DNA from 2 places in the Embleya sp. NPDC020630 genome. Region 1 is predicted to be linked to the other one. Evidence: predicted binding sites of a transcription regulator. Region 1 holds the regulator's gene; the other holds the start of a gene.
The links. Region 1 encodes HspR, which represses chaperone genes until heat shock. Its sites were predicted from a motif close to TTGAGNNNNNNNNNCTCAA; they were not measured.
Positions count from the first base shown of each region.

Region 2: lon (endopeptidase La) is a predicted target of HspR. The motif match lies at 1,937-1,955, and genes of this name have one in related genera.

Region 1 covers NZ_JBIRUB010000026.1:79,174-86,217, forward strand. Annotated here, with positions in the region: gene grpE (nucleotide exchange factor GrpE) at 1-587, shown strand, start outside; gene dnaJ (molecular chaperone DnaJ) at 709-1,881, shown strand; gene ACH4XV_RS42700 (heat shock protein transcriptional repressor HspR) at 1,883-2,353, shown strand; gene ACH4XV_RS42705 (TIGR03767 family metallophosphoesterase) at 2,493-4,316, shown strand; gene ACH4XV_RS42710 (nucleoside/nucleotide kinase family protein) at 4,443-5,108, opposite strand; gene clpB (ATP-dependent chaperone ClpB) at 5,273-7,044, shown strand, end outside.
Region 2 covers NZ_JBIRUB010000005.1:341,216-348,259, reverse strand. Annotated here, with positions in the region: gene lon (endopeptidase La) at 1-1,903, opposite strand, end outside; gene ACH4XV_RS20340 (dihydrofolate reductase family protein) at 2,070-2,678, opposite strand; gene ACH4XV_RS20335 (DUF488 family protein) at 2,759-3,196, opposite strand; gene ACH4XV_RS20330 (DUF488 family protein) at 3,193-3,783, opposite strand; gene ACH4XV_RS20325 (dual OB domain-containing protein) at 3,794-4,483, opposite strand; gene ACH4XV_RS20320 (hypothetical protein) at 4,645-4,998, opposite strand; gene ACH4XV_RS20315 (MFS transporter) at 5,184-6,401, shown strand; gene ACH4XV_RS20310 (NADPH-dependent FMN reductase) at 6,541-7,044, shown strand, end outside.

The DNA of each region.
Region 1 (7,044 bases):
AAGGGAACGGCTCGAACCACGGCGCCGTCCCGGGCGACGCCCAAGAAACCGAGTCGAAGCCGGAAACCGGGACCGCCGCCACCGCGGCGGCCCCGGCCCCCGGGGCGGCCGAACTCGCCGAGCTGCGCAACCAACTCGGCGAGCGCACGGCCGATCTCCAGCGGCTTCAGGCGGAGTACGCGAACTACCGCAAGCGGGTCGAGCGGGACCGCAACGTGGCGGGCGAGTCGGCCGCCATCAAGGTGCTGAGCGAACTGCTGCCGGTGCTCGACGACATCGGTCGGGCCCGGGACCACGGCGAACTGGCGGGCGGCTTCAAGTCGGTCGCCGAGTCGCTGGAGTCGATCGTGGCCAAGATGGGGCTGCAGAGCTTCGGTTCGAAGGGCGACCCGTTCGACCCGACGGTGCACGAGGCGCTGCTGCATTCGTACGCGACCGATGTCACCGAACCCACGTGTGTGGAGATCCTGCAGCCCGGTTATCAAGTGGGCGAGCGGATCATCCGTCCGGCACGGGTGGCGGTCGCGGAACCCACGGCGGAGGCCGAGGGCGGTCCGGAGGAGTCGGGCGAAGCGGCCGGCAGCTGAACCGTCACCGGGAACGAGACGACGAGAAGCGGAGAGGAGGGACGCCGATGCGCGGGTGGTGTGAATCCGGAAACGGGCGCTCGGAGCACGAGGGCACCCCGACCCGATCGGCGAGGGGCGCATGAGTACGAAGGACTACCTGGAGAAGGACTACTACAAGGTGCTCGGCGTCCCCAAGGACGCCGGCACCGCCGAGATCAAGAAGGCGTATCGCAAGCTCGCCGTCGAGTTCCACCCGGACAAGAACAAGGGTGACACGAAGGCCGAGGAGCGCTTCAAGGAGATCTCGGAGGCCTACGACGTACTGGCCGACGACAAGCGGCGCAAGGAATACGACGAGGCCCGGACCCTGTTCGGCAGCGGCGGCGGCTTCCGCGGCGCCGGCGGCGGACAGTCCGGCACCGGCGGCTTCCCGTTCGACCTCGGCGACATCTTCGGCGGCCAGCAGGGCGGCGCGGGCAACACCGGCGGCCTGGGCGACATCTTCGGCGGTCTGTTCGGCGGCGGTCGCCAGACCGGGCGCCAGCAGCCCCGGCGCGGTACCGACGTGGAGTCCGAGGTCACCCTCGGCTTCGCCGACGCGGTCGACGGCGCGACCGTGCCGATCCGGCTGACCAGTTCGGAGCCGTGTCGGCACTGCAACGGCACGGGCGCGGCCGCGGGCACCACCCCGCGGATGTGCCCGACCTGCGCGGGCTCCGGCAACGTCAGCCGGCCGCAGGGCGGTTTCGGCTTCTCCGAGCCGTGCCGCGACTGCAAGGGCCGCGGGCTGCTCGTGGACGACCCGTGCATCGTGTGCAACGGCAGTGGCCGGGCCAAGAGTTCGCGCACGATGCAGGTCCGGATCCCGGCCGGGGTCCAGGACGGGCAGCGCATCCGGCTCAAGGGCAAGGGCGCGCCCGGCGAGCGCGGCGGCCCGGCCGGCGATCTGTACGTCGTGGTGCACGTCAAGGCCCACGCCGTCTTCGGACGCAAGGGCGACAACCTCACGGTCACGGTGCCGGTCACCTTCCCGGAGGCCGCGCTCGGGGCGGACGTCACCGTACCCACCCTCGGCGGCATCCCGGTCACGCTCAAGCTCCCTGCGGGCACGGGCAACGGCCGCACGCTGCGGGTGCGCGGACGCGGGGCGGCACGCAAGGACGGCACTCGGGGCGACCTCCTGGTCACCATCGAGGTGACGGTCCCTCAGCAGCTGAACGACAAGGCGCGCGAAGCGCTGGAGGCATTCCGCGAGGCGACCGTCGCGCACGATCCCCGAGCCGATCTGTTGGACGCGGCGAAGGGGGCATGACATGCGACCGGGCGGCTTGGGTGGTGGCGGTATCGGCGGTGGGCACGGCTTCGAGATCGACGAGACCTCTCCGGTCTACGTGATCTCGGTCGCCGCCCAGCTGTCCGGCCTGCACCCGCAGACGTTGCGACAGTACGACCGCCTCGGCCTGGTCTCGCCGGACCGTACGCCGGGCCGGGGGCGGCGCTATTCCGCCCGCGACATCGTGCAGTTGCGCGAGGTGCAGCGGCTCTCCCAGGAGGCCGGCATCAACCTCGCCGGGATCAAGCGGATCCTGGAACTGGAGAACCAGGTGCTCGCGCTGCGCATGCGCGTGGCCGAGATGGAGCACGCGCTGCACGAGGCGACGGACGCGAGCGCCCGGCGCGAGGCGGCCGTACACGCGTCCTACCGGCGCGATCTGGTCCCGGTCCGGCCGCAGGCGGGCACCGCGCTCGTGGTGTGGAAGCCGCGGCGCGGGCGCTCGGACTGACGGCCGCGACGACGTCGAGGAGGCGGTGCGGCTCCGGCCGTGCCCCCTCCTCGACGTTTTTCACGCGGTCTCGATGCTTCTTCGACGCAGCCTCGACGCTTCCTTGATGCGGCTCGCTACGCGTCAGTAGGGTCGCCGCATGAAGCCGAATCGTCGGGACGTCCTGAAGTACTCGGCCGCGAGCGCGGCACTGCTCGGAGTGGCCGCGTGCTCCGACGACGACAAGGACAAGCCCGACGGGAAGTCGAGCGACGCGCCCAAGTCGGGCGCGCCCAAGCCGGCCGGCGCGGCCGGCACCACGCTGGAGCGCACCCTGCTGCTCGGCCCGCCCGGACCGGGCGGCTACCGCAAGATCGTCGCCGGACCCGGTGAACCGCACCTGCTGCGCAGCGAGTTGGTGCCCGGCGGCGGCTCGGGCGACAAGGCGAAGCGGCGTTCCCTGGTCGCGTTCACCCAGTTGACCGACATCCACATCCAGGATTCGCAGTCGACCGCGCGCGTGGACTTCCTCGACCGACACAGCGACAAGGACCAGCCGTTCGCCAAGCTGCTGCCCTTCCAGTCGGCGTACCGCCCGCAGGAGGTGCTGACCGCGCAGATCGCCGAGGCGATGGTGCAGTCGCTCAACCGGATCGGCAAGGGCCCGGCCCTGGGCGCGCCGCTGGCCTTCACGATCTGCACCGGCGACAACACCGACAACATCCAGTTCAACGAGCTGCGCTGGTACATCGACGTGCTCGACGGCGGCAAGAAGGTCACGCCCGACTCGGGCGACCGCAACAGGTACGAGGGCCCGATGGACGCGGTGGCGTACCACGAGCGCTACTGGCACCCCGACGGCACGCCGCCCGGGCAGAAGGACGACGTGCCGCGCGCCCAGTACGGCTATCCCACCGTGCCGGGCCTGCTGGACGCGTGCCGGCGGCCGTTCGAGGCGACCGGTCTGAAGACCCCCTGGTACAGCGCCTACGGCAACCACGACGGCCTGGTGCAGGGCAACCTGCCGGTCAGCGAACTGCTGAGCAGGGTCGCGGTCGGCGACGAGAAGGTGCTCGACATATCCCCCGGGCAGACCGTGGTCACCCTGGCCCTCGGACTGCAGAGCGGCAAGCCGGACGCGCTGGCGGCGCTGTTGGCCGGCCCCAAGCGCAAGGTCACCGCCGACCCGGATCGTCGCCTCGTGGACCGCGCGGAGACGATCAAGGAGCACTTCAACACCACCGGCCTGCCCAAGGGCCACGGCTTCACCCAGCAGAACCTGGACACCAAGACCGCGTACTACACCTTCGACCAGGGTCCGGTGCGCTGCCTGGTCCTGGACACGGTGAACTCGTACGGCTCGGACTCGGGATGCCTGGACCCGACCCAGTTCGCCTGGCTGGAGGACCAGCTGGCCAAGGGCAGTTCGAGCCATCTCGACGAGCAGGGCAAGGTGGTCCAGGGCACGGGGCAGGACAAGCTGTTCGTGCTGTTCAGCCACCACACCATAGAGACGATGACCAACAAGACCGTGCCGGCCGGGGAGCCCGCGCGGATCCTGGGACCGCAGGTGCAGGCGCTGCTGCTGCGGTTCCCGAACGTGGTGTTGTGGGTCAACGGGCACACCCACGACAACTACGTGAAGCCCTACCCGCGACCGGCGGGCAGCGCGGTCCCCGGCGGGTTCTGGGAGGTCAACACCGCGTCGCACATCGACTGGCCCTCGCAGGCGCGGATCGTGGAGATCGCCGACAACACGAACGGGACCCTGTCCATCTTCGGCACGATCGTCGACTCGGCCGGCCCGGAATCACACGGCAACAAACTCGACTCCCCCCTGGCCCTGGCCGCCCTGGCCCGCGAACTCGCCGGCAACGACTGGCAGGAGCGGGACCGCCCCGACCCGAAGGTCGACGGCCGTCGAGGCCGCCTGGAGGACCGCAACGTGGAACTCCTGGTCCCGGCCCCGGCATGGCTCAAGTAACCGGAAGCACAACCCGCCGAACGGGCTGATCCCACCCCGGGGCCATCTCCGGCCCGGGCCCGGGCCGATCCCAGCCCGTTCGGCGCACGAGGACCGACCGACCCGCGTCGCCGGTCAGGCGCGGGCTCACCACACCACCGTCACCACTCGGGCGCAGCGCGACTTCGAGCGTTTGACCAGTTCGCCGTTGGGGCGGTCGCTGCCCGCGACCCAGGCCATCGCCTCGCCGGGGCTGCGCCCGCCCCGGCGCTGGCGCCTGGTCAGCCGCTCGTCGCGGACCCGGTCCGAGGCGTGTACGTACCAGACCTCGGTCATCAGGCAGTAGGCGTCGGCCCAGCCGGGCGCGTCCAGCGCCAGGTAGTTGCCCTCGGTCACCACGATCCGCGTCCCGGGCCGCACCACGTGCCGCGCGGCCACCGGCTCGTGCAACGTCCGGTCGTAGTCGGGCACGTACACGTCCCGGTCCACCTCCCGCACCACCCGCGCCAGCGTGGTCGCGTAGCCCCACACGTCGAATGTGTCCACCGCGCCCTTACGATGCAGCCGCCCGATCCGCTTGAGCTGCACGTTCGAGAGGTGGAACCCGTCGAGCGGCACATAGGCGGCGGTACCGGACCCGACCCGCTGCTCGATCGCGCGCACCAACCGACCGGCGAGCGTGGACTTCCCGGCTCCCGGCGGACCGGCGAGACCGAGCACGACCCGCTCGGCCTCGGGCGCCGTCGGAATGAGCCGTACCGCCTCATCCGCGAGCGCGTCGAGTGTTTCGAGAGCACCGGACACATCTGGCATGTCCGCAGTGTAAGCATCCCGGGCATCGCATGGTTGAGTGGAATAGACTCAACTTAGTTGTGGTTGCGATAGTCAACGACCGTTCGGGTGCGGTACACGCGCGGCACCAACGGGATGATGGCCGTGACAGCGCGTGCCCGAAGCGAAGGAGACGCACACCTCACATGGATGCACAGAAGCTCACCACCAAGGCCCAAGAGGCCCTTTCGGTCGCCATCCGCAAGGCTGCCGCAGCGGGACACCCCCAGGTGGAGCCCGCGCATCTGCTGCTCGCCCTGCTCGAACAGCCCGAGGGGATCGCCGTCCCGCTGCTCGGCGCCGCCGGTGTGGACGTGCCGCTGCTGAAGGTCGCGGTCGCCCAGATCGCGGATCGTATGCCGAGTGCGTCCGGCTCGACGGTGGCCGCCCCGCAGCTCGCCCGGGAGACGATGCTCGCGCTGGACGAGGCGGAGAAGCAGGCCGACAAGCTCGGCGACGCGTTCGTTTCCACCGAGCATGTCCTGGTCGGCCTGGCCTCCGGCCGCTCCGGCGCGGTCGCCGAGGCGCTGCGCGGGGCCGGGGCCACCCCGCAGGCACTGCTCGACTCCTTCAAGGCCGTGCGCGGCAGCACGCGGGTCACCTCGCAGGACCCGGAGAGCACCTACCAGGCACTGGAGAAGTACGGCCGCGACCTGACCGAGGAGGCCCGGAACGGCAAGCTCGACCCGGTCATCGGCCGCGACTCGGAGATCCGCCGGGTGGTCCAGGTGTTGTCCCGCCGGACCAAGAACAACCCGGTACTGATCGGTGAACCCGGCGTCGGCAAGACCGCCGTCGTGGAGGGCCTGGCCCGGCGGATCGTGGCCGGCGACGTACCCGAGTCGCTGCGCGACAAGCGGCTGATCGCGCTCGACCTGGGCGCGATGGTCGCGGGCGCGAAGTATCGCGGCGAGTTCGAGGAGCGGCTGAAGGCCGTCCTGAACGAGATCAAGTCCAGCGACGGCCAGGTCGTCACCTTCATCGACGAACTGCACACCGTGGTCGGCGCGGGCGCCACCGGCGACGGCTCGATGGACGCGGGCAACATGCTCAAGCCGATGCTCGCGCGCGGCGAGTTGCGCCTGGTCGGCGCGACCACGCTGGACGAGTACCGCAAGCACATCGAGAAGGACCCGGCCCTTGAGCGCCGGTTCCAGCAGGTGTTCGTGGGCGAGCCCAGCGTCGAGGACACGATCGCGATCCTGCGCGGGCTCAAGAGCCGCTACGAGGCGCACCACAAGGTGCAGATCGCCGACTCCGCGCTGGTGGCCGCGGCCACGCTGTCCGACCGCTACATCACCGCGCGCTTTTTGCCCGACAAGGCGATCGACCTGGTCGACGAGGCGGCGTCGCGGCTGCGGATGGAGATCGACTCCTCCCCCGTCGAGATCGACGAGCTGCAGCGCTCGGTGGACCGCTTGCGGATGGAGGAGATGGCGCTCGCCAAGGAGACCGACGCGGCCAGCCGGGACCGGCTGGAGCGGCTGCGCAAGGACCTGGCCGACAAGCAGGAGCAGCTCAGCGGGCTGACCGCGCGCTGGCAGCAGGAGAAGGCCGGGCTGAACCGGGTCGGCGAGCTGAAGGAGCGCCTCGACGCGGCGCGCGGTGAGGCGGAGCGGGCTCAGCGCGACGGGGACTTCGAGACGGCGTCGAAGTTGATGTACGGGCAGATCCCGACCCTGGAGCGCGAGCTGGCCGAGGCCGCGGCGACCGAGGGCGATCGGGGCACCGACGGCACGGCGATGGTCAAGGAGGAGGTCGGCCCGGACGACGTGGCCGACGTGGTCTCGTCCTGGACCGGCATCCCGGCGGGGCGGCTGCTCGAGGGCGAGCGCGGCAAACTGCTGCGGATGGAGGACGAGCTGGGCCGGCGGCTGATCGGGCAGCAGACGGCCGTGACGACGGTGTCCGACGCGGT
Region 2 (7,044 bases), on a different contig from region 1:
CCTCGATGTAGAGCACGTCGCCGCCCGCGCCGGTGACCGCCAGGCCGGTGGCCACGCCCGGCACCGCCGTGCGCTGTTCGGCCTTGCTCAGCAGCGACTCCGGGGTGTGCCGGGGCCGGCCGAGGTAGTCGCGCAGGTCGCCCGCGTCCACCGTGATCGGCAGCGGGTGCGACGCGGCGTCGAGCGCCTGCCGGGCCGCGACCTTGCGCAGCACGCGGGCGATCGAACGCTCCAGGGTGCGAACGCCCGCCTCACGGGTGTACTCGCCCGCGAGCAGCCGCAGCGCGTCCTCGGTGAAGGACACCTCGGTGGCGTCCAGGCCCGCCTTGTCCAACTGACGCTTGATCAGGTGGTCCCGGGCGATGACGACCTTCTCGTCCTCGGTGTACCCGTCCAGGCGGACCAGCTCCATCCGGTCGAGCAGCGGCTCGGGGATGGTCTCCAGGACGTTGGCGGTGGCCAGGAACACCACGTCGGACAGGTCGAGTTCGACCTCCAGGTAGTGGTCGCGGAAGGTGTGGTTCTGGGCCGGGTCGAGCACTTCGAGCAGCGCCGCGGTCGGGTCGCCGCGGTAGTCCGAGCCGACCTTGTCGATCTCGTCGAGCAGGACGACGGGGTTCATGCTGCCCGCCTCCTTGATCGCCCGGACGATCCGGCCCGGCAGCGCGCCGACGTAGGTGCGGCGGTGGCCGCGGATCTCGGCCTCGTCGCGGACGCCGCCGAGGGCGACCCGGACGAACGAGCGGCCCATCGCGCGGGCCACCGACTCGCCGAGCGAGGTCTTGCCGACTCCGGGCGGGCCGACCAGGGCGAGCACCGCGCCGGAGCGCCGGCCGCCGACCACGCCCAAGCCGCGCTCCTCGCGGCGCTTGCGGACCGCCAGGTATTCGACGATGCGCTCCTTGACGTCGTCCAGACCGGAGTGGTCCGCGTCCAGGATCGCGCGCGCCTCGGCGACGTCGTACGCGTCCTCGCTGCGCTCGTTCCAGGGAATCTCCAGGACCGTGTCCAGCCAGGTCCGGATCCAGCCGCCCTCGGGCGACGCGTCGGAGGCGTGCTCCAGCTTGTCGACCTCCTTGAGCGCGGCCTCCAGGACCTTCTCCGGCAGGTTCGCGGCCTCGACCCGCGCCCGGTAGTCCTCCTCCTCGCTGTCCGGGGTGCCGTTGAGCTCGTTCAGCTCCTTGCGCACCGCGGCCAACTGCTGCTTGAGCAGGAACTCGCGCTGCTGCTTGTCCATGCCCTCCTGGACGTCCTTGCGGATCGTCTCGGCCACGTCCAGCTCGGCGAGGTGGTCCCGGGTCCAGCCGACCACCTTGGTCAGCCGCTCCTGGACGTCGATCGTCTGGAGCACCTCGATCTTCTGCTGCAGGCTCAGGTAGGGGGCGTAGCCGGAGTTGTCCGCCAGGTCGCCGGCGTCCTCCAGAGCCTGGACGTGGTCCACCACCTGCCACGCACCGCGCTTGCCGAGCACGGTGGTGACCAGGGCCTTGTACTCCCGGGCCAGCTCCAGGGTGCGTTCGTCGGCCTCGACGTCCGGCACCCGGGTCGCCTCGACCCACAGCGCCGCGCCGGGGCCGGTGGTGCCGCTGCCGATCCGCACCCGGCCCTCGCCGCGCACCACCACGACCGACTCACCCCCGGGCAGCCGGCCGACCTGCTCGATCACGCCGAGCGTGCCCACCGCCGGGTACTGCCCGTCGTCACGCGGAACAAGCAGCACCCGCGCCTTGCTCTCACTACGGACGCCGGGCCCGGTGGACCGCCCCGCGGCGGCCCGCGCGGCATCCACGGCGGCACGGGTCTCCGCGTCGTCGAGTTCGAGCGGGACCACCATGCCGGGGAGGACGACGACGTCGTCCAGCGGAAGAACCGGCAGGGTCAGGGTCCCGATGGTCTCGCTCATGTCATGCCCCTTCAGTGGCCACAGTCGAAAAACTTGCGCTGTACCGACTCAAGAAACACGAGCCCCTCTTTGTTCCCCACCCTCCTCGATCCCTGTTCGCCCTGGGCGAAGTCGCGCTGCGCCTCGGACGCCGGCGAGGTTCGACGCGGCGGAGGCGGTCTGTGACCTACTGGTAGCTGTCGTAGGTGGGCTTGCCCTTCGGTCGGTAGATGCCGAGGACGGTGCCACCCTTGGTCGTCGAGACGCTGACCGGCTCCAGCGCGGTGGGGATCGCTCCGTCGGCGAACAGCCGCTTACCGGTGCCGATGATCACCGGGTGGATGGTCAGCCGGTACTCGTCGACGAGGTCGTGCCGCATGAGCGTCTGGGCGAGGTCGCCGCTGCCGACGACGTTGATGTTGCCGCCCTCGGATGCCTTCAACGCGCGGACGGCATCGGCGGTGTCGCCCTCCAACAGCGTGGAGTTCCGCCACTCGACGGACGTCAGGGTCCGAGACGCCACGTACTTGCGCATGCTGTTCATCCGCTCGGTGAACGGGTTGTCGGGACCGGCGGTCGGCCAGTACGACGCGAAGATGTCGTACGTCTTGCGGCCCAGCAGCATCGCGTCGGAGTCCTCGTACCATTCGGCGATGCCCGCGCCGACCTCCTCGTCGGCCACCGGCTTCTGCCAGCCGCCGTGCTCGAAGCCGCTCTCCGCGTCCTCGTCCGGACCACCCGGCGCCTGCATGACGCCGTCGAGCGTCAGGAACGTACAAACGATGATCTTGCGCATGGTGTGCTCCCTATGTCGTCAACGGGTAGACCCCACCACCGCCGAAAACTCATCGCCACACCGGAACCCTCGTGCGCCGCTCAGGCCAGGTGCTCGATCGTGAGGTCGTCCCAATGCCGTGCGAGGTACTCCGCGACCAGTCGGCGATGGCAGTGGTGCGCGGTTTCCTCGCTGCAGAGCAGGACCGCGTTGTCGAGCGCTTCCCGTGGGACGACGTCCTCGATCCGGCGAGCCCTCATCAACTCGAGGAAAAGTTCCTCGTAGGCCGCCCAGCCGACACCTTGCTTCTTGTAGGCGTCGAGCATCTCCTGGGTCGGCGCCAACTCGGTGCGATGGCTGTAACGCGCGCCGCAGAGCTCGCCCAGGAAGTACCTCAGATCATCACGCTTGGCGAAACCCGACAGCTGCGAGACGTTGTTGAGTCGAACATCGACCAACGCCGTCACTTCGGCTCCACGCAATAGTCCGAAGAACTTCTCGGCGGATTTCTTCGTGAACCCGATCGTGTAGAGTTTCATTTTTCCTCGTTGACATACGCGATCCGTCGCTCCTGACGGTCGAGAGCTTCCTGGAGGCGCATGGCCGCGGTCCGGAAGAGATCCTCCCGATCCAGTCCGAATTTGGCCATCAGGCGTCGCATCGTCGAAGCATGGTCCTCGACGTGCCCGTCACCGTGAATGTGTTGGACGGTGATCCCGTGCTCGTCGAGCACTCGTGCGACGAGCACACAACGATGGCAGTCGAGCGGCTCCTGTTCAGCGCACATGACGGCGATTCGCTCGCTCTGCGAACCCTTCCGCAGACGTTCGATGCCGTTGACGAAATCCGGGGTCCGGGCGAGCAGGTTGTATTGCACTCGCCCGTCGACATAGCAGGCGGGGTCGTCGGCGCGGGCACCGAGCTCTTTTCCCAGGAAGACGTACTTGATATCGCTTTCGCGCAGGCTGCGCTCGACGGCGTAGCGGTTGAACTGGGGCGTGAATCGGCTGACCGGCATCGACCGCACATCGGCGACCGCCGTGACTCCATGCTTTTGCAGCAGGCTCAGAAAACCTGAGATGCTGTGCGTGGAGTGGCCGACGGTGAATAGTTTATTGGCTGTCACAGCTTGCCGCCTACACTTGGATCCGCGCTCGTTCGATGATGGCTGCCACTAATTTGTAGGAATGATCTCCGAATGGTTCTCCGAGACTTATCGTGAGGAAGGATTCGCCCAATTTGTGGGTGCCTTCCGGCCGGATCAGATATTTCTGCTCATACGTGGGATCGGTCACCCGTAATATATACGGGTACCCGGCGTGGGAGAAGCAGGCGCTCAGGGCCTTGCTCGGATCTCCGAACCTCGCTCTGGGAGTGTTCACCCGTAACGTCAGGTCGGTGACGCGTATCAGTTTGAGCGAGTCCCGCAGGGCGACCGTCTTTTCGGTCGGGACGCAATCATTGGTGCCGTGGAAGGTATGGGACCCGTTGATCCACAGCGTGTCGGGGCGCTGCTCCAGCATCAGCAATTCACTCCACCCGATCCTGCCGGTCCTTCGCCAACGGCAGTCGGGGTCCAGGAGCCAGTTCTCGGTCTGGAACCGGTACGGCTGAGGTCGAAGCAGCGACACCGAGACGACATCGAGGACATTCGGTTCGGTGCCGTCCGGGTACCGTCGTTCGCGCTCGGAGACTTCGTGTTTCGGGCGGTCGCCGACCGGGCGTATCCACTCCCCCGAGCCGCCGTCCACGATGCCCGCCACGCACCGGGCCGAATGCTTGCGGGAATTCGCCAAACATACGAGCGTCTTGTTCGTCCGTTCCACGTTCGTCCCCCGATCCGAACGGATTGTCGGTTGTACGGATCGTCTCGAAGCCCATGACGGAAGCACAAGCCTCGCCCGCTCTTCTAGCGGGCACGAACTCGGCGTACTGTCGGCGCACTTCGGGCGCACCGTCCGCGATCGGGGCCGTCGAACGGGGCGGGTCAGAGGTGGCGGCGGGCGGCTTCGACGATGGTGTCCGCGGTGGTGTTGAACGCTATGGCTGCGCCGGGGGCGTGGGTGCGGACGAGGTTGACGGTCTGTTCGAAGAGTGGGAGGAGGTCTTCCGACTTGCGGATGCCGCCGCCGATCAGGACCACGTTCCAGGCGCGCTCGGTCAGGGCGGCGACGATCGTGGGCTCGGCGGTCTCGTCGGGGCCGAACACGGTCATGGATGCGTGGATGCCGTGGTCGGCGAATCGGGCCAACTCCGCCTCCAGGGTTGCGAGTAGGGCGGCGCCGTTGGTGCCGGGGACGATGTGCGGGTCGATGCCGAGTACAAGAACCGAAGAAGTCATGGGGTCAACCTACGAAATCGGGTCCGGCGGCCGGAACGGCGGGCCCACGTGGGCCGATCGGGCTTCGGGCGGGTGACGGCTCGGCGTTGAGGGCGGGTTTCCGCCAGACCCGGGGTGGTGGGGGTGGCTGTACTGGATACGCCCCGGCTTCCGGGGCTCCCCCCACATCGCCGAAAGGGACACCCATGTCCGTCATCGCCCGAGTCGACGAACGTGCGGCCGCGTCGCCGGAGCCCACGCCGCCGCGACAGTACCGGCCCGCCGTTGTGTGTCTGTTCCTCGGGATCTTCGCGATCGTGACGACCGAGATTTTGCCGATCGGGTTGTTGACGCCGATCGGGGACGACTTCGGGGTCTCCGACGGGACGGCCGGGTGGTTGATGACCGTGCCCGGGTTCCTGGCCGCGATCTGTGCGCCGCTGGTGACGGTGTCCACCGGGCGGCTGGATCGGCGAAGCATGCTCGTCGCGCTGATCGTGCTGCTCGCGGTGGCCAACTTCCTGGCCGCGCTCGCGCCGGCGTTCTGGGTGGTGCTGGTGGCGCGTGCGCTGGTCGGGGTCACCATCGGCGGCTTCTGGTCGATCGGGGCGGGCCTGGCGCCCCGGCTGGTACGGCCCGAGGCGGTGGGTACGGCGACCGCCGTCATCTTCGCCGCGGTGCCGGCCGGATCCGTACTCGGCCTGCCCGCCGGTACCCAACTCGGCGAACACCTCGGCTGGCGGGCCTCGTCCGTGGTCATGGGCGCTCTCGCGCTGGCCGTGTCGATCGCGCTGCTCGTCCTGCTGCCCCCGCTGCCCGCGACGACCGTGACCCGGGCCCGGGTACTGCGCGGCCTGCTTCGCGGCGCCGACGTGCGGATCGGCCTCGCCGCCACCGCCCTCGTGGTGATCGCGCACTTCGGGGCCTACACCTACGTGACGCCCTTCCTCGAGGAGGTCACCCACGTCGACCGCGGCCGGATCGGCCTGTACCTGCTGGCCTTCGGCGTGGCCGGCATCGTCGGGAACTTCGTCGCGGGCGCGACCCTGGCCCGCCGGCTGCGCGCCACCTTCGCCGGCTGCGCCGCGCTGATCGCCTCGGCCACCGCGCTCTTCCCGGTCCTGGGCCGGTGGGACGCGGGCGTGCTCGGCCTGCTCGTGGTGTGGGGATTGGCCTACGGCGCGGTTCCGGCCTGCTCGCAGACCTGGTTCGCCCGCTGCGCGCCCGACGCCCCGGAGGCCGCGACGGTGGTGTTCACGTCGTCCTTCCAACTCACCTTCGCCGTCGGCGCCCTCCTCGGCGGCGGCGTCGTGGACGCGACGTCCCCTTCGACGGTCATGGTGTGCGCGAGCGCGGTCGCCCTGACGATGGTCGCCGTCCTCGCGCTCCTCGGCGCGCCCGGCCGCGACAGGGCTTCGAGGTAGCCGGGCACCTGCCCCGAAACAGGCCGAAAGGGTTCGGAAAAGCGGTAGTTGACTTCAAGTTGACTTGAACTTCTACCGTTTTCCTCATCGCCCGGAGCAACCGCTTCCGAGGCGCAGCCGAACTCTTCTTGGGGACGCCATGACCACGCTCACGCACACCGTCGCGGACATCGACACCACCACCGACGGCGCCGGCACGTTCCGGCTCGCCGTCATCGTCGGCAGCACCCGGCAGGGCCGGTTCGCCCCGGTGGTGTCGAACTGGTTCGCCGGCGCGGCCGAGGAGCACGGCGACTTCGAGGTCGACATCATCGACCTGGCCGAGGACCGCCTGCCCGATGTATGGGCCCCGCTCACCAGCGAGCCCGCCGCCGTGGTCGCCCGGGTCGGCGCCCGACTCGCCGCCGCCGACGCGTTCGTCGTGGTCACGCCGGAGTACAACCACAGCTTCCCGGCCGGGCTGAAGAACATGATCGACCTGTTCCGGAACGAGTGGCAGGGCAAGCCCGTCGGCTTCGTGTCCTACGGCGGCATCTCCGGCGGCCTGCGCGCGGTCGAGCAGCTGCGCCTGGTCTTCGCCGAGCAGCACATGGTCACCACCCGCGACGGGCTCGCCTTCCCGATGGCGTGGGAGAAGTTCGAC